DNA from 2 places in the Paenibacillus sp. NPDC058367 genome. Region 1 is predicted to be linked to the other one. Evidence: riboswitches for the same ligand, from Rfam matches in the RefSeq annotation. Region 1 holds a riboswitch; the other holds the start of a gene.
What was found. Region 1 has a riboswitch for glycine ahead of ACFWMP_RS21040 (amino acid permease). Riboswitches for the same ligand answer to the same signal wherever they lie in the genome.

Region 1 (9,985 bases):
AGGTTGATATGTCAACTTAAGGGAGTGGTATTGTCTTAAGGTTGATACATCAACTGAAAAAGGTATTTAATGGGTCTGCAGATGATGCAAGGAAGGAGAGGGGAAATGCATAAACCCGTCGCCTTGGTCACTGGGGTCAACAAAGGAAACGGCCTTCGAACATCCCGTGCGCCTTGCGCTCCTCGACGAGGACGGTCCGACGGGCACATTTTTAAACGAGAGACGTCAGCTACCTTGGTAATGTAATCACGAGCGACGTATCACCGAGAGATCCACGAAACCTAAAGGCGTAACGCCTTCCCCTACAAATATATAAGGAGTGTGTTATTAAATGGAATATGTGAAGCTTGGACGCAGCGGGTTAGAGGTTTCGAAGTTAAGCCTTGGAACCATGAGTTTCGGCGTACCTGAACGCGGCAATACTCCATGGTCTCTGGATGAGGAGCAAAGCAGACTGATTATTAAGAGGGCACTCGAATTGGGCATCAACTTTTTCAGTACTGCCAACATGTATTCCGACGGAACAAGCGAAGAAATCCTCGGGCGTGCCTTAAAGGACTTCGCTCATCGTGACGAAGTCGTCATAGCTACAAAGGTATTTGTTCCGATGCGCAAAGGTCCGAATGCTATGGGACTTTCCCGCAGGGCCATCATGACCGAAATTGATAACAGTCTAAGACGACTCGGAACAGACTACGTCGATGTGTACCAGATCCATCGGTGGGATCCAAATACGCCGATTGAAGAGACGATGGAGGCTCTTCACGATTTAGTTAAGGCGGGCAAGGTCAGATACCTCGGAGCATCTTCCATGCTGGCATGGCAGTTTGCGAAAGCTCAGCATGTTGCAGAGCGCAACGGTTGGACACGGTTCGTCTCTATGGAGAATAGATTAAACCTGCTCTACCGGGAAGAAGAAAGAGAAATGCTCCCCCTTTGCAGAGACGAGGGAGTTGGCGTCACTCCTTACCTGCCTTTGGCTGCAGGCCGGTTAACTAGGGATTGGAATGAACAGACCTCACGATCCGAGAATGACCAGATAGCTAAAGCGTTGTTTATTAAAACGGAAGAAGCTGATCGTAAAGTAGCAGAGAGAGTTGCGGAAGTCGCTGCTAACCAAGGAATTCCACGCGCACAAGTTGCTCTTGCATGGTTGCTGCAAAAAGAAGAGATCACCGCCCCAATTATCGGTTCGACCAAGACCAGCCATCTCGAAGATGCCGTTTCGGCGTTGTCGGTTAAATTGACACCTGAAGAAATTACCAGTTTAGAAGAACTTTATGTACCACATCCATTAGTATAAATTGGACACATCTATACAACGAATCCTATGTATTGAACTCTTCATGGAAACGATCCATGAAGAGTTGATGCATGGAAACTCCCATGAAAGAGGAGCCACAAAAGGTGTTTGTAACACTTAAGAATTCTACGGCAGTTTCAAAAACATGCCGTTTCAGCCATCGCGGTGAACCGTATCATAAGTAGGCCGAAATTTTTGTGCTTTACCACTTAACAACATGAAGAGTTAAGACCACTACCAATTGTCGTTCTGTAGTCTATGTCACTGTTGTGTCTAAAGGTAACAGGCGAACCTTGCCACTCTATTTGGCTATCACAAGCTCATGCGACGTAGCCGTCGGGGAGATGAATAACTGGTGAAAGAAGATTAATTCCCATTCTGTGTATTCTTTTTGTTTTTAATCAAAATTGCACTTGCGAATGTACCAATTAATAAGAAGATACCAATCAATAGTGTTACATTTTGCATACCTGAATTAAAAGCATTAAAAACGAGCGTCTTCATTTCATCAAAAGCAGGCATAGCTTTAAATGTTTCAGCTTGCTTGCTATCAAAAATTTGTGAACCTGCAAAAGCTCCAGCTTTATGGAAAACATCCAGCATTTGATTTTTAAACTCGGTAGGAATATTGGTTAAATTCATGATATTAGTGTTCAACGAATCGTTATAACCTTCCGTTAATTTAATTCCTAGCATTACAACACCAAAGGAGATTCCCACTTGTCTAAAGACATTTAAGATACCAGAAGCCATACCTACATACTTTTTATCAACTGAACCCATAGCAGCATTTGTAATAGGTGGATTGACTACAGCATTGCTAATCCCTAAAAGAATAAAGCCAGGCATCAGATAGCTCCATTCAAACGGAACTTTGATCATATAACGCATAACAAATATTCCGATTGCACCGATAAGTAGTGCTCCACTGATTAACCAACGATTACCAATTTCCCCTGAGATAATTCCTGCGATTGGACTAAGAACTATCGTGAAACCACTAATGAGTAGCATTTTTACACCTGTATCAAAAGCTGAATAACCCATGTAATTTTGCATAAGAATGGTTAAGTAAGTAAAACCCCCGTATAGTCCAGCACCTAATACAAAAGCTGCAATATTAGCTCCATTGAATGACCAATTTCTAAAAATAGATAATTCAATCATGGACTGTGCTACTTTTCTTTCAGTAACGATAAAAGCTATAAGCAAAATAAGTGATAATCCAAGTAGACCTAAAATGTGCCAGTCAGTCCATGCATAATCTCCATTCATCGCCTTTTGAATTAAGGCCAAAATCATCGTAAAAATCATGGCTGTGCTGAAAATCAGTCCCCAAATATCAATTCTTCCATTTTTGTTTGTTTCACTTTCTTTAATAACAAACATTCCTAGTAAAATTGCTACAATCCCAACAGGAATGTTAACGCAAGTAAGGTAGAATCTACACCTCTTTTCCCGAATGAATGAAAATCAATGTTCCAATCAAGCTTTTGCTCTATAGATGTTAAGGTGAACCGTATGACAAATTTTAGCCATAAAAAAACCCGAAAAGCAACACTTTTCGAGTGTGTTTTCTTTCGGATCATTTCGTCATATCAAGGACGATTCGACCATTGATTTTGCCTTCTAACATAAGATCGTAGATCTCATTAATATCTTCTAGTTTACGTGTCTCAATAATGGTTTTTATTTTTCCTTCTGCAGCGAATTGTAATGTTTCTTGTAAATCTTTGCGAGTGCCGACAATCGAACCGACTACCTTTGTACCGTTTAATACCGTATCAAAGATCGGGACATCCATGGATTCAGGAGGCAGTCCAACCATGACGCAGGTACCGCCGCGACGAATGGCCCGGTAGGCTTGGTCGAATGCTTTTTTCGCAACTGCTGTACAAACGACACCATGCACTCCTCCGATTTCCTTTTGAATCCAGTCTGCGGCATCTTCTTTTAATGCGTTTACGGTTTTGTCTGCGCCAAGCTGTTTGGCAAGCTCCATCTTTTCATCCGACGTGTCGATGGCCACTACGTTCATTCCCATCACTTTTGCATATTGTACGCCAAGATGACCCAATCCTCCGACGCCGAAAATGGCTACCCACTCACCTGGCTTTACACCCGATACTTTCAAAGCTTTATAGGTCGTAACGCCAGCGCAAAATAAAGGTGCCGCTTCGATGAAGCTTAAATTATCAGGAACCTTCACTACATAATCGGCAGCTGCCACACAATATTCTGCATATCCACCATCTACGGAATATCCAGAATTTTGCTGATCGAGACAAAGAGTCTCTCTTCCTGTAAGACAATACTCACAATGACCGCAGGCTGAGTACAGCCATGGAATTCCTACTCGGTCTCCTACCTTTAAGTGTGTAACTCCTTCACCTATTTCTTCAATAATCCCAACGCCTTCATGTCCGGGAATAAGAGGGAGTTTCGGTTTGACGGGCCAATCGCCATGAGCAGCATGCAAATCAGTATGACACACTCCGCACGCCTGAATATGGACAAGGATTTCTTTGTGTCCGGGTTTTGGTTTAGGTACGTCTTGTAGTTCTAACTTTTCTTTGAATTTCTTTACTACAGCGGCTTTCATCAGCATACTCCTTTAGTTTTTTGCTTTTCAAAAAGTAGTATGTTCATGAGGCTAACTTTAAATTCTTGAGACTTTTATCACTGATTAACACTCACATCACAAGTAATATGTTAGAATATCAGAACAGCTTTACTGCGTTACCGCTTTATCAACTTCATAATTCACGAGCTATGATGGCTAAGGATTACACTTTAGCTGGAGCAGCTTCTGGAGAGACTGCAGAAATTCCGCGGCGCCGAAGGGTTCACAATCTCAGGCAAAAGGACAGAAGAGTACTGAATATGTATTTGTCATGCTGATCGCCATCAGTAGGGCGAATATTATTTGATATTCTTACGATCTGGGAGATTGGATGACATCCAATCTCTCTTTTTTTATTCCAATTTATTGTACTCACAAGGGGGAACTAGGTATGGCACAACCAGAATTAAAGAGAGAGCTGGCTAATCGGCATGTTCAACTTATTGCTATTGGCGGCACCATTGGTACAGGATTATTCTTGGGATCAGGCAAGGCGATAGAGAAGGCAGGCCCATCCATTATGATCACGTATTTAATCGTGGGTATTGCTGTGTTTTTTGTGATGAGAGCACTGGGAGAACTCCTATTATCTAAAGTGGGCTATCAATCGTTTACGGATATTGCTGAAGACTACCTTGGATCACGGGTCGCATTCATTACTGGTTGGACCTATTGGTTTTGCTGGATCATGACGGCTATGGCTGATGTCATTGCTGTTGGCGTATATGTACAGTACTGGTTTGATATCCCGCAGTGGGTTCCTGCCATCGCCTGTCTAGTCGTGTTATTAGGACTTAATCTATTAACTGTAAAGAGCTTCGGGGAACTCGAATTTTGGTTTGCTTTAATTAAGGTAATTACGATTCTCGCCTTAATTGGTCTTGGGGTCATTTTGCTGATCATTGGGTTTAAGACGGATGCAGGATCGGTGACGGTACGAAACCTATGGGAGCATGGGGGATTTTTTCCGAACGGCATATCAGGCTTCTTATTTTCTTTTCAAATGGTTGTATTTGCTTACGTGGGTGTGGAATTGGTCGGGGTGTCGGCAGCGGAAACAGCGGATCCGGAAAAAAATATCCCGTCGGCAATCAACAAAATTCCTTTACGGATTCTATTTTTCTATGTCGGTGCGCTTTTTGTCCTGCTATGCATTAACCCTTGGACGGAGCTCAGCCCGGCAGAGAGTCCTTTTGTAAAAACCTTTACTTTAGTAGGGATTCCAATTGCCGCAGGGATTATTAATTTTGTCGTATTAACTTCAGCCGCTTCCGCTTGTAATAGTGGGATGTTCTCGACCAGCCGAATTCTCTATAATTTGAGTAGAAATAATCAGGCGTCACCTCGTTTGGGCAAACTGAATAAAAACCATGTACCAGGTAACTCGTTATTCATTTCTACAATTGTTATATCTGTGGGTGCACTTTTGAGTAAACTTATTCCGGAGCAGGCTTTTGGAATCGTGACAACGATAAGCGCCATTTGTTTTATATGGGTGTGGGGCATTGTGCTCATCTGCCATATTAAGTATAAGAAAACCCGGCCAGACTTACAGGCGAAATCCAAATTCAAAGCACCGTTCACACCGGCTATTAATTATATTGTCTTAACCTTGTTCGCTGGAATACTGATCATCATGCTGTTCGCTGGAGAAACACGCCCGGCTTTATTGTGTACTCCGTTATGGTTTATTTTATTATTCATCTTGTATTCGATTAGAAGCAAAAAAGGGAAAAGTAATCAAGCTTGAGTGAGGTCAACATCAACTATCGTATGCCTAGTGTTAACTGCAACTTGGGGTTGCGGGGCTGCAACTAAAGCGTTCTTTACTTCTGCATACGATTAATCCAATATAGGCTTATGAATTGCAGAAAGGTAGTTGCTGCTATGATCTTTGGGGAGAAGTTAAAAGCGGAAAGAAATAAAAAAAGTTGGTCACAAGAAGAACTGGCCGAGAAGCTGTTTGTAAGCCGACAGTCGGTTTCGAAATGGGAGAATGGTCTAAACTACCCAAGCATTGAAATCATTATTAAAATAAGCGATCTTTTTGGGGTAACTATCGATGAGTTACTAAGGAGTGACGAGGAGTTGACCAAAAAGGTGATAGAAGAAGGCAAGAAATTGGCTCACCCGAAATTAAAGTTTGTATTTGATGTCTTCGTAATAGCAGGCATTGTGCTATTAGTGATTAAACTCTGTGTTCTCTTTCTGAACAAAGTAATGGCACTAGAGATTACCTTGAATGGCGGGTCATTCTTTTGGAACTTCGGTTCTTTGATTTTAATGGTTATCGGGGGAATTGGCTCCAGCATACTGAAAGAAAAATATAAACAAGAGTAAGCCGGTGAGCCGGGAATAGCTATTAATAATGTAAAAAGGACAGCTGATCGCTGTCCTTTTTACATTCCACTTTATAAGGTTATTCCTTGTTAACTAGGTTTGCTTTCTTTTCAACCATGATCTTGCTCTTCATCGGCATAAATAATGTTATAACAAACGCGGCGACGGATAAAATCATCATAAAGTAATAGGCGTCACTTGCCCCAAGAATGGATGCAAGAGATTTAAGGATCTCAGGAGTAGTCGAGGGATTGCTCTGCATCACTGTGGCCGCATGACTTGTTGCCTGCACAGTATAAATCGTAATTACGACAGCAGTTCCGATGGCTCCGGCAATTTGGCGAACGGTATTGTTCACTGCTGTACCATGGGTGCCGAGTTGTTTGGGCAGTGCATTTAGTCCAGCCGTATTGAGTGGCATAGTAATGAAGCTTAATCCAATTCGTAAACCAATGGTACGAATCATTAGATACATATACGTGGTCGATTCAGATAGATCAGTTACCGCCCACATAGATGGAATAATAAACAGTAAACCAATGATGAACAGTGGCTTGGCACCAAAACGGTCATATAATTTACCGGTGACGGGTGACATGAACGCATTTACGAGTGCCCCCGGCAACAAGAGTAGTCCTGCATCAAATGCTGTAAAACCACGGCCATTCTGCAGATAAATAGGCAATAAAATCATATCTGCGTACATCATCATCGTGATTAATACGTTAATAAGAGAAGTCATCGTAAAAACTTTATTTTTGAAGACAGACAGGTTCAGCAGTGGATCATCAGACTTGATTTGTCGAAGACAGAATACGGCCGTAACAGCGATCCCGATCCCTAAGGTCAGAATTACTATTACATCGTCCCAGCCTTTACTGCCTGCACTACTGAAGCCGTATAAAATTAAGCCAAATCCAACGGTTGATAAAAGAACACTTACTACATCAAGCTTAGACTTAGACGTCTCGGATACATTCACTAAATACTTGAATGCCAACGCTATAACAATGATGACGAGTGGAATGAGGCCGATAAATAACCAGCGCCAAGAGTGATATTCAACAATAAATCCCGCAAGCGTCGGCCCAATAGCAGGAGCAAATATCATCGCCAGTCCAAGCAGTCCCATAGCACTGCCGCGTTTTTCAACAGGGAAAATAGCGAGCACAACGCTCATCATGAGCGGCATTATAATACCGGCACCTGCAGCTTGGATCATCCGTCCGACTAAGAGTAGACTAAAGCTCGGCGCTGCTGCACAAATGATTGATCCAATTAATAAAAATGACATGGCACTTAGAAATAATTGACGTGTTGTAAAACGTTTCATTAAATAGGCTGTAATCGGAATCAATATCCCGTTGACCAGCATAAAACCCGTTGAAATCCATTGTACAGTTGTTGCCGTGACATCAAATACATCCATCAGACTACTTAAGGCGACATTTAAAAGCGTCTGATTGAGTGTAGATAAGAAACAACCAAAAATTAGAATGGTTAGTAGGATTCCTTTATTTATTTTCTTAATATCTTCTTGCATGGTGCAGGCCTCTCTTCATTGCTTTTTCGACATAGTGTCGATAAAATAAATCATATCAGCATTTAAACGGTATTCCTATTTGCAATTTTATTGAAAATGTCGACTAATCGACAGAATGGGTAAATTAGTTGATGAAATACTATATAAACGATAATAGAGGGATGAAATGTCCGAACATAAAAGAGTTGATCCACGAGCCATTCGCTCAAAAAAGATGCTGAAAAATGCTGTTTTTTCATTATTGGCCGAGAATGTGGAGATTTCTCAATTGACTGTCCAAAAAATCGCCAACCGTGCTGAGCTGAATCGTTCAACGTTTTATTTGCATTATGAGGATATTAACGATTTATTGCGCCAGATCGTACATGAAATCTTTGATGACCTGTCCATGAAGGTTGAACCGTTATTACAAGTGAAGAGCAGTATCGAGCAGGAGCAGTTGGTCACATTTTTAAGTTATTTTTATGAATACCGGCAAATCTTTGCTGTATTGGTAGAGCACAAAGGTTTTAAAAACCAATTAACCAACCTATTAAAAAATACTATCGAAAAGCGAAGAAACGTGAGAAACATAGATTCCACTAAGGAGGTTGTCTCCCTTGATATTATTGCAGCATCACTATTAGGGATTATTATGTGGTGGATTAAGGATGGCAGCCAATATAGTGCGGAATACATAGCAGGCCAAATTACCTTGATGTATAAAAGAAGGTATTTATAATCGCTAGACTATGCTACAGGAGGACATGGGTAAAAACCGCTGTATGATGTAGAGAGACAAATTTCAAGATAACGGATATTCTCCGCACCAACCTTAGGTAAAACTATAAAAAGCGGCAGTCTAGGACGTTATTTCTCGTCCAGAGGCTGTCCGCTTTTTTTAAAATCAAATTATTTAAAATCAACTTTAATTTGTGCTATCTCACTGTTCGTACCAATGCGTAATGGCGGTCCCCAGGTACCCACACCTGATGTAACAATAACTTGAGGACTGTCTAAATTCTTCTGATAGTGTCCGTAATCTACTGTGAACATAGCATTGGTGATTAGATTTGCAGGGAATACTTGTCCTTGATGCGTATGTCCACTAAGTATTAAATCGACGTCATCTCCGTATTCAATCATATTCGTTGGTTGATGATCCATTACGATAACGGGCATAGTTGTATTAATGCTACTCATCACTTCAGAAGTAACTGCTCTAGCATGTCCTTGATCACCAATCGGTGATGAATCTCTCCTGCCAACTACAACGAATTGATTATCAATAACGACATGCTCATCATTTAGAAGTTTAATATTACTCTTATCTATAAAGTTCACAATCTCATCGTATGATCGTCCTGCATCATGGTTACCTAAACAAGCATAAACCCCATAGGTGGACTGAATAGTATTTAATAACTCTATTCCTTTGGAAGGATTAGAGAGCGCATAGTAGTTACCATTAAATATATCTCCTGACATCAACACAATATCCGGCTGCATGTTATTAATACGATCAACAACGTCTTCAATAAACTTTACATCATTTACGTAGCCTAAATGTAAGTCGCTGATCAGAACAATATTTAAATGATCTAACGACGTGCTTTTATGTATTTGGATCGGATAAGTAACTTCTTTTATTTGATTCGCATTATAAATCCCATAGGACACCAACCCTATGACTAGAATTAATACTACTGACCTTGTATGAAAAATAACACGTTTTGGCGCAGGGGAGGGGATGATTTTGATCCATTTACTAATAAGTAAGATTACATCGGAAAGGAGTAACAACAAGAACAAATAGAAGTAGATCCCCATCCAATAGTCCCCGAATTGACCAATAAAATTAACAATACTTGAATCGGTCGTCATAGCTGAAGAGGACAATAGTAAATTAATAATGATTGTTACCGCACACAAGCTGTAGATGACTCCGTATATAATCCCATTAATATTTGAAAATACATGTTGTAACCATTTGAAAATTTTTCTTGCGATGTAATAGTTACTTGCCGCGTACATAGCGAATATAAACAGAAATGCGAATACCATATGATGCACCGTCCTATTTTTTTAGATTTCAGAGAGCAATCGTTTATAATCAATAATTATGAGCAAATGGTCAGGTACTCAGTAACAGTAACATATTTTTTCATGTTGGAAGAGGAGATTGTTGATTTTGAAT
Region 2 (9,985 bases), 500 kb from region 1:
AATCTCTGTGGTATGAGGTGCGTTGATTACGATTTCCGGTGTCTCCTGAGCTTCTTTTACGATCTGGATCATCGTATTAATGAAGCCGTCGAGCGTTTCTTTACTTTCCGTTTCCGTCGGCTCGATCATCATACATTCCTCAACAGTCAGAGGGAAGTACACGGTTGGCGGATGGTAGCCGAAGTCGAGTAATCGTTTAGCAACGTCTAAGGTGCGTACACCATACTGCTTGAGGTTTTTGCCGGACATTACGAATTCATGTTTACATACGCCCGGATATGGGATTTCAAAATATGGCGCCAGACGGTGCATCATATAGTTCGCATTCAGCACGGCATTTTCGGATACCTCACGCAGTCCGTCTGGGCCATAGGTGCGGATATAGGCGTAGGCACGGACCAGAATACCAAAATTGCCGTAAAAAGCTTTCACGCGTCCAATCGATTCAGGACCGCCGAAGTCGAGTGAGAAGCTGCTATCTTCGTTTTTCACCACAGTTGGTTGTGGTAGGAACGGAATCAAGATTGATTTTACGCCGACAGGTCCGGCTCCAGGGCCACCACCGCCGTGCGGGGTGCTCATTGTCTTATGCAAGTTCAGATGCACCACGTCAAAGCCCATGTCGCCAGGGCGGGTAATGCCCATAATGGCATTGGAGTTCGCTCCATCGTAATAGAGTAAGCCGCCTGCTTCGTGCACGATTTCGGCGATCTCAACGATTTGGGTTTCGAACAAGCCGAGCGTGCTTGGATTGGTCAGCATTAATGCGGCAGTATCGCTACCGACTGCTGCCCGCAGTGCTTCAAGATCAACCATCCCTTTATCTGTGGATGGGATCGTGATCGTTTCAAGTCCAGCTGCTGAAGCACTAGCAGGATTGGTGCCGTGTGAGGAATCCGGTACGATAACCTTCGTGCGGGTCTCGCCGCGGCTTTCATGGTAGGCGCGGATCATCATGAGACCGGTCCATTCACCATGAGCACCTGCGGCAGGCTGTAAAGATACAGCATCCATGCCGGTTAGTGCAGACAAGTCATTTTGCAGGGTATACATTAATTCCAGTGCGCCTTGAATACTTTCTTCCGGCTGGTACGGGTGGATCTTAGCTAGGCCTACGATGCGGGCAACATCTTCGTTAATCTTCGGATTGTATTTCATCGTACATGAACCGAGTGGATAGAAGCCGTTATCTACACCAAAGTTTCGGCGTGACAAGGAAGTGTAGTGGCGAATGACATCCACTTCCGATACTTCTGGAAGCACGACGGGGTCGCTACGGAGTAAACCTGATGGAATCAGAGATTCCAAGGTTTCTTCCTGCGGCACATCGCATAGTGGCAAAGAATAGGCCGAACGGCCGGGACGGCTTAATTCAAAAATTAGACTTTGCTCCGGTTTCATAAACAGCCCTCCAGTGCGCTAGCGAATTGGTCGATTTCGTTTTTGCTTCTTTTTTCCGTAACGGCTACCAGCATATGTCCAGCAAGTTCAGGATAATCACGGCCCAGATCATAACCGCCTAGATAACCTTCCTTCAGCAGCTTCGAATTAATTGCACTTACGCTGCTTCCCTCCGGAAGCTTCACGACAAACTCGTTAAAGAATGGGGAGGAAAAGGTAAGTTCAGCCTCTGTTAGTTCGCTTAGTTTATTAGCGGCGTAATGACTTTTACGAATGTTCAGCTCGCCTACTTCACGCATCCCTTCTTTACCCATTACGGACAGGTAGACGGATGCGCAGAGTGCGAGCAGCGCCTGATTGGAGCAAATATTCGATGTCGCTTTTTCACGACGGATATGCTGTTCACGAGCTTGGAGTGTCAGAACGAAGCCGCGTTTACCGTTACGGTCAACAGTTTGACCAACGATACGGCCTGGCATGCGGCGCATTAAATGCTCTGCTACAGCGAAGAAGCCACAGGTTGGACCGCCGAGGGAAGCTGGAATACCGAGTGGCTGAGCGTCACCGACTACGATGTCGGCTCCGAGCTTACCTGGTGTTTCTAGAACACCAAGAGCGATTGGATTTGCACTGACGACGAACAATCCTTTAACAGCATGGATCAGCGGTTCAACCGAGCTAAGATCTTCGATGCTGCCAAAGAAGTTAGGCGATTGCATCAGTACTGCAGCCGTATCACCATCAATGGCCTCAGCAAGCTTAGCCTGATCGGTAACACCGTCTCTATAGTCAATCTCCACTACCTCAAGACCCCAAGCATTAGCCGATGTGCGTAACACTTGGCGCGCTTCAGGATGAACGGTGCGGGAGACAATTAATTTTTTGCGTTTGGTGGCACCAGCTGCGAGGACTGCTGCTTCGGATAATGCGGTTGCGCCATCATACATACTGGCATTGGCAACTTTCATACCGGTTAGTTCGCAAATGTAGGATTGGAATTCGAAGATCGCTTGCAGTTCGCCTTGGCTGATCTCTGGTTGGTAAGGAGTATAAGCAGTGTAGAATTCCGAACGGGAAATGACATGGTTGATCACCACGGGGATGTGATGGTCGTATAATCCGGCGCCGAGGAAGCTGGCGTGCGAATCGAAGTCAGCATTTCGGTCAGCGAGACCTTTCATGTGACGTAGCAGGGCGTACTCATCGAGCGGTTCAGACATCGGCATAGTGCCTTGATAACGGACGGCTTCAGGGATATCGGAGAACAGCTCATCTATGGACTGAATCCCGACGGTTTCCATCATCTCTACGCGGTCCTGTGCTGTCATGGGCAGATAACGGTGCTTCATTAAGGTTTCACTCCTTGGCTTTTTTAAAATATAAGAAAGTACAATTTTCACGTTATACTTTATCCTTTTATTTCTCGCTTAAAAGTTCACCGTCCTAATATGGACGCTAAAGGCGTTTATACTTGTAAAAAGGGGCCTTAATCACGACAGCTTTAAGCTGCTTGCCACGTATCTCTACGAAAACCTCTGTGCCTATTTCACTGTAAGCTGTATCAAGTAAAGCTAATCCCAGGTTTCGTTTCAGCGTTGGAGATTGGGTTCCGGTTGTGACCTCTCCGATTTTGATGCCGTCCGCATAGACTGGGTAATGGGAGCGTGGAATGCCTCGATCAATCATTTCTAGACCGACAAGACGGCGGGGAAGACCGGCTTCTTTTTGCTGTATCAACGCATCGCGTCCGATGAAGTCCGCTTTGTCCAGGTTCACGAAGAACTGTACTCCAGCTTCAAGAGGCGTGATGTCAGCCGACAGCTCCTGACCGTACAATGGCAATTTTGCCTCGAAACGAAGCGTATCCCGTGCGCCCAGTCCAGCAGGTGTTAATCCGTGAGGAGAGCCAGCTGCGAGAAGGCCGTTCCATAACGTTGCTGCCCCATCCAGCGGAGCGTAAATTTCGAAGCCATCTTCACCGGTATAACCCGTACGGGAGATCAGTACTTCTACACCGCAGACGGTTGCGCGTTCGATGAAGTGGAAAGGCTTGAGCGTTGAGATCGGTGCATCAGTAACTTCTGCGAGTATGGTCTCTGCCAGCGGACCTTGCAAGGCGAGCAAAAGCGTCTCGTCAGAGACATTAGTGAGTGTGACTTCACCGAATTCAGAGGTCAGATGTTCTTGCAGCCACTGGAAGTCCTTATCGATGTTGGAGGCATTTACGACAAGCATATAACGGCCTTCACTTAGTCGATACACGAGTAAATCGTCGACCACCCCGCCGTTTGGATAACAGAGCAGCGTATATTGTGCCGCACCATCGGTAAGGCGGCTGACATCGTTGGTCGTCATTTTTTGTAAGAAGGCTTCAGCGCCGCTTCCGATCACCATAAATTCACCCATATGCGATACATCGAACAGTCCAGCCTGCTGGCGAACAGCCTCATGCTCCTTCACGATACCTGTAAACTGTACTGGCAGCTCCCAGCCGCCAAAATCAATGCACCTGGACTCCGCATATGCGGAATAGAGATCATAAAAAGGCGTTCTTTTCAAAGCATCCATGTCGTCACTCCCCTAGTCTGATTACATACGAAAAAAAAGACAGGCAGAAGCAATCATGCATAAATGCACTAATCGCTTTCTGCTCTGTCCTTTGTACCTGAGAGTTACCCTGCGTAACTAACATGCAAGTTTCCCCGTTGGTGACCTGACGCACTCAGCCTCGCGTCTGATGCTCTCCAGAGGTACGTCCGACAAAGGTCCTTTTGCCTGAGAGATTCACCCCTGTTAGGGCTTACTCCTTCGGCGCCGTCTTCAAGTGAGACAGTCTCTCCCTATGCCATCATCCGCAACTGTATTTGTTTCTTATGTCTCCATTAAACGGGTATAGGAGGGCGCTGTCAACAAGAAAAAGTCAAAAAAACGACAAATTTATTTTACTTTTAGTAATATTGACATTATGCTCCGCGATCACTTAGGCTATAACTAAATTTAGAATTCCAATTTGGAAATGAGGCGGCTTGAAATGAGTGAAGTTTTAGATAACCTTCTTTACAGCGAAGAGCATGAGTGGGCACAGCAAGTGGAAGGACGCGTAGTACGTGTTGGGATTACGGATCATGCTCAGCATTTGTTAGGCGATATCGTATTTGTGGAATTTCCAGAAGTGGGTTCGGCCATTTCAGCTGGCGACAGCGTAGGCAGTATCGAATCCGTTAAGACCGTATCGGAACTGTATTCACCCGTCTCAGGGACGGTTACCAAGATTAATGACGGTTTAGAAGCTAGTCCAGAACTGATCAACGATAAGCCTTATGGCGAGGGTTGGATTTTTGAAATTGAAGTGGACGGAGAGTACGCTGATGCTGTAAAAGGTCTGCTAGATGCAGCTGGATATCGTGCATTGGTAGGGGAGTAATTCTAATATTTTTCTGAATATTAATTTCACCGAATGTGATATTTATAGCAGCAAGTTTCCGTTTTTGGGGACTTGCTGTTTGGTGTTTTTATATAGATAGTGGTGGTGATTTTTGAGTTAAATCCTGGGACTGTTTGGAATTATGGGATTTTATTTAAAATCGAATCTACTGATTGTGGAATTAGGGAAAACCTCCCTTATTTTAGACGAATATAGCGTGACACTAAGGGTTTTAGGGAATTCCTCCCTAAAATTTCAGTGAAAAGCGCTATTTCTGACTAAATAGGGTATTAATCAGGGAGGAATTCCCTAATTCTGCGCCTGGACAAGGGAATAGGCAGATAATCAGGGAGTATTTCCGTAATAAATAGTGGCGAGCCCATTTTGGTATGTTGATAAGCAGATTCGCTCCCGCACAGGCCTAGCTATTGTAACTAGCTCTGAGTAAAACATTTTTTATGCACCCTCTTGAAGCTGCCGCAGCACAATGATCTCTACACGGCGGTTCTTTTGCTTACCTGCAGCTGATGTGTTCTCCGCGGTGGGCTGGGTATCAGCATACCCTGCATATTGAAAATTGTCGGGGTTCAACCCTTCATGATCTAAGAAAAAGCGAAGCACTGACAGCGCACGAGCACCAGATAGCTCCCAGTTGTCGTTATAGTGAGAAGCCGAAGATACTGGAGTATTGTCGGTATGTCCTTCAATGCTGATCTTTGCGCCGATATCGCTGAATAAGCCAGATAACTGCTGAAGAGCAGGCAGGGCTGGAGACTTCAGGTCTGCCTTACCTATATCGAAGAGAAAACGGTCACTGAGTGTGATTTCTATCCCCTGCGGTTTGTCGGCAACAAAAATTTGTTCTCCGAGATTATTTTCCTCTACATAGTTCGTAATCACACCCATTAATTCAGCAAGTTTAGCCTCTTGTTCTCGAAAAGCAAGTTCACGTGCCGAAGGTGCTTCATTAACGGCCTTATCGTCTGTGTTAGGACTTGGTTCCGCTGCTGGATTTGAGTTATTAACTGTACTTCCCGGTTTGCTCTCAGGGGTCTTCCCAGCATCTAATATGCCGTTCCCACCCTCAAGGACAGTGCTGCCAGATTTGAAGGTCTCGGATAACGAGCCTGTCACGATGTTATATTTGTCAGTATCCAGGCTGCTCATCGCATACAATATAACGAAAAAAATAAGTAAAAGTGTAATTAGATCAGCATAAGTAATCATCCAACGGTCGCGGCTTTCCCGAGTCTCTACATGCCGCTTGCGCCGGTCTCTTTGTCTCATAGAAGACCTCTAGTTTCCGCACGGTCATTCGTGTCCGTGTCTGAGATGAATGAGTTCAGTTTTTTACGCACCAGCAAGGGGTGATCCCCGTTCTGCAAAGAAAGAATGCCCACGAGCAGCATTTCCATACTATGTAGCTGGCTTTGACTGCGGGATTTGATTTTAGAAGCGATGGGTAAAAATATTAAATTAGCGATGGCAACACCGTACAATGTTGCGGTAAATGCCACTGCGATAGATGTGCCCAGATTTGACGGATCTGTAAGGTTGCCAAGTACACGGATGAGCCCCATCACCGTCCCGATAATTCCCATCGTTGGTGCATATCCACCTGCAGCTTCAAAAATCTTAGCATAGTTCTCATGCTTCAATTCTTTAGCATCCATTTCTAATTCAAGGATCTGTCTTACCTGCTCAGGATCAGTGCCGTCGACAATAAGAAGTAGACCTTCACGTGTAAAAGGGTCCGAATGTTCTTCAGCTTGTTTTTCTAACATTAGAACGCCGCCGCGACGGGCCACGGTTGCCATTGCAATGAGTTCTTCTGCTTTTTCTACATCACGATCAGGGTTGCTACCGAAAGCCATGCGTAATGCTGTTGGAATGGAGCGCAGCTTAGATGCCGGGAAACTGATCATAACGGCGGCAAACGTACCCCCGAACACAATCAAAGCTGCATTAAGCTGCAGCAGTCCTGAGAGGCTTCCGCCTTCCCAGAGATAGCCGCCGATTAACGCAGCCAGTCCAGCCAATAGGCCGATTATTGAGGTAATATCCATGCTTCAAGCTCCTAACATTTCTATGTATTATGGTTTGCAACGATCTAGGCAACACTGTATAATGAACGGGAACACATATTCTTATCTTCCATATTTTTTAATTATAAGAAAGTATAAGTTTCACGTTATACTTTAATCCTTATAATTCTCGCACAAACGCTTAACGTCTTTTAGAGACGCCAAAGGCGTTTTAGCTTGCCATCGTATGGAGAGAGAACATTCAGACAACAATTATAATATATTAATCTAGTTTAGACGATAGAGGGGAGACGGGCAAATGAGTGATATTGTCGTCAGTACAAAGACTTTTGAATTGGAGTCCGAGTATACACCCCAGGGCGATCAGCCTCATGCCATAGAGGAATTACTACAAGGCATCCGGCAGGGCAAGAAGCACCAGACGCTGCTGGGCGCGACGGGTACGGGTAAGACGTTTACCGTTGCACAAGTTATTTCCAAATTAAACCGCCCGACGTTAGTTATTGCGCACAACAAGACTTTGGCTGCCCAACTGGCGAGTGAGTTTAAGGAGTTTTTTCCGCATAATTCGGTAGACTATTTCGTCAGCTACTACGACTATTACCAACCAGAGGCGTATATTCCCTCCTCCGATACTTATATCGAGAAAGACTCCAGTATTAATGAAGAGATTGATAAATTGCGCCACTCCGCAACGAGCTCCTTGTTCGAACGGCGTGACGTTATTATTGTGGCGAGTGTGTCTTGTATTTACGGCCTCGGTTCGCCGATGGAATACGGAAGCTTGCTTTTGTCATTGCGGGTAGGGATGGAGAAGCCTCGAAATGAGATTTTGAGCAGGCTAGTGGATATCCAGTACCAGCGTAATGATATCAATTTTGTACGCGGAACCTTCCGTGTACGTGGTGATGTGGTTGAGATTTTCCCGGCATCTCAAGGAGAACATGCCATTCGGGTCGAATTGTTCGGTGACGAAATTGAGCGAATCACTGAGATTGATGTACTGACGGGTGAACTGATCGGGGAACGCGATCATGTCGCTATTTTTCCGGCGTCTCACTTTGTTACCAAGGAAGAAACGATGCGGGTGGCACTGGTCAACATTGAAAAAGAGCTGGAAGACCGCTTAACGGTTCTTCGTGACGCAGGAAAGCTTCTTGAAGCTCAGCGTTTGGAACAACGGACACGTTATGATATTGAGATGATGAAAGAAGTGGGCTTCTGTTCTGGGATTGAGAACTATTCCGGACCGCTCACCTTCCGTGAACCAGGGGCAACACCGTATACATTAATGGATTATTTTCCGGATGATATGCTGATCGTTATTGACGAGTCCCATGTAACGCTTCCGCAGATTCGGGCGATGTATAACGGTGACCGGGCGCGTAAGACGGTACTGGTAGAGCATGGTTTTCGTTTGCCGTCTGCGCTGGATAACCGTCCACTCCAGTTCGAGGAATTCGAAGAAAAGGTGAAGCAGATCGTATATGTTTCAGCGACACCTGGACCCTATGAAATGGAGCACTGCGACACCATGGTGCAGCAGATTATCCGGCCTACAGGTCTTTTGGATCCGATCATTGAGGTGCGTCCTACAGAGGGACAAATCGATGACTTGATTAGTGAAATTCGTGATCGGGTGGAACGAGACGAACGCGTACTCGTCACAACGTTGACGAAGAAGATGTCAGAGGATTTGACGGATTACTTTAAGGAAATTGGGATTAAGGTTCGTTATATGCACTCTGATATCAAAACGCTGGAGCGGATGGCGATCTTACGTGATCTTCGACTTGGTACATTCCATGTTTTGGTAGGGATTAACCTGCTAAGAGAAGGTCTCGACCTCCCGGAAGTATCGCTGGTCGCTATTCTCGATGCGGATAAAGAGGGCTTCCTTCGTTCCGAACGCTCCCTAATTCAGACGATTGGTCGTGCGGCCCGTAACTCCGAGGGTCGTGTAATCATGTACGGTGATCGAATCACTGATTCGATGGAGAAGGCGATGAGCGAAACGTCGCGTCGTCGCGCCATCCAGATCGCCCATAATGAGAAACACGGCATTACCCCAACCACCATTAATAAAAAGGTGCGTGACATCATTGAGGCAACGAAGGTTGCCGAGTCCAAAGCGGATTACCTCACGGGTGTTGGTGGCAAGATGAATAAGAAAGAGAAACAAAGCCTGATCCAGCGTCTGGAAGCCGAGATGAAGGACGCTGCGAAGAACCTGCAATTCGAACGCGCGGCAGAGCTGCGTGACGCATTGTTGGAGCTCCGGGCCGAGTAATAAACCTTAAATGCATCACCGATATTTAAAATAAGTAATTGAACGGTGCTGTCCTGGCCGTTCTTTTTGAATAAATAGATGGACGCGTATCCCATAGGGACAGCGCTCCACAACGCTTTTGGCGCTTACACGCATCCTGTAGGGACAGCGTTCCGCAACGCTATAGTAGTTGCGATAATCTCGCACTTCCCGCTCTTAGCTAGTATGCGCCTAACGTCCAAGCGGTCCCGTAGGGATAAGCGTTCCAAGCACCACTGTCACTAAGTCCCGTCCCACCAGCCTCCTTCGCCAAAAAATGCGGGTGTCCAGAGGGTGCAACCCTTGGGGCCCTCCCTTGGAAGGGAGGGTTTGGGAGGGATCGAAAACGCTTTTAATAAAGCTCTGAAATCGTTAAAGCTTTGATATTTGATTCATTAAGGAGAGGTTCCGTTGGCGAACGATAATATTGTAATTAAAGGCGCGAGAGCGCACAATCTCAAAAACATCGATGTGACGATTCCACGTGACCGTTTCGTCGTGCTGACGGGGCTGAGCGGTTCGGGTAAGTCTTCGCTTGCATTTGATACGATTTATGCTGAAGGACAGCGGCGTTATGTTGAATCTTTGTCAGCTTATGCTCGTCAGTTCTTGGGACAAATGGAGAAGCCGGATGTGGATTCGATAGACGGATTATCCCCGGCAATCTCTATTGATCAGAAGACAACAAGTCGCAACCCGCGTTCCACAGTTGGTACGGTTACTGAGATCTATGACTATCTCCGGTTGCTTTTTGCTCGGATCGGTCACCCTCATTGTCCAGAGCATGGAATTGAGATTACTTCCCAG

Region 2: it holds a riboswitch for glycine, as region 1 does, so the genes downstream of both, gcvT (glycine cleavage system aminomethyltransferase GcvT) here and ACFWMP_RS21040 (amino acid permease) in region 1, are expected to answer to the same signal.

What each region holds. Positions count from the first base shown of each region.
Region 1 is NZ_JBHXIZ010000004.1:66,626-76,610, forward strand. It holds gene ACFWMP_RS21025 (aldo/keto reductase) at 332-1,303, shown strand; gene ACFWMP_RS21030 (MFS transporter) at 1,670-2,692, opposite strand; gene adhP (alcohol dehydrogenase AdhP) at 2,889-3,905, opposite strand; glycine riboswitch at 4,103-4,183, shown strand; gene ACFWMP_RS21040 (amino acid permease) at 4,318-5,676, shown strand; gene ACFWMP_RS21045 (helix-turn-helix domain-containing protein) at 5,814-6,266, shown strand; gene ACFWMP_RS21050 (DHA2 family efflux MFS transporter permease subunit) at 6,346-7,809, opposite strand; gene ACFWMP_RS21055 (TetR/AcrR family transcriptional regulator) at 7,976-8,530, shown strand; gene ACFWMP_RS21060 (metallophosphoesterase) at 8,701-9,852, opposite strand; gene ACFWMP_RS21065 (helix-turn-helix transcriptional regulator) at 9,980-9,985, shown strand, end outside.
Region 2 is NZ_JBHXIZ010000004.1:562,265-572,249, forward strand. It holds gene gcvPB (aminomethyl-transferring glycine dehydrogenase subunit GcvPB) at 1-1,401, opposite strand, end outside; gene gcvPA (aminomethyl-transferring glycine dehydrogenase subunit GcvPA) at 1,398-2,750, opposite strand; gene gcvT (glycine cleavage system aminomethyltransferase GcvT) at 2,857-3,969, opposite strand; glycine riboswitch at 4,155-4,253, opposite strand; gene gcvH (glycine cleavage system protein GcvH) at 4,433-4,825, shown strand; gene ACFWMP_RS23115 (flagellar motor protein MotB) at 5,282-6,112, opposite strand; gene ACFWMP_RS23120 (flagellar motor protein) at 6,109-6,891, opposite strand; gene uvrB (excinuclease ABC subunit UvrB) at 7,169-9,160, shown strand; gene uvrA (excinuclease ABC subunit UvrA) at 9,590-9,985, shown strand, end outside.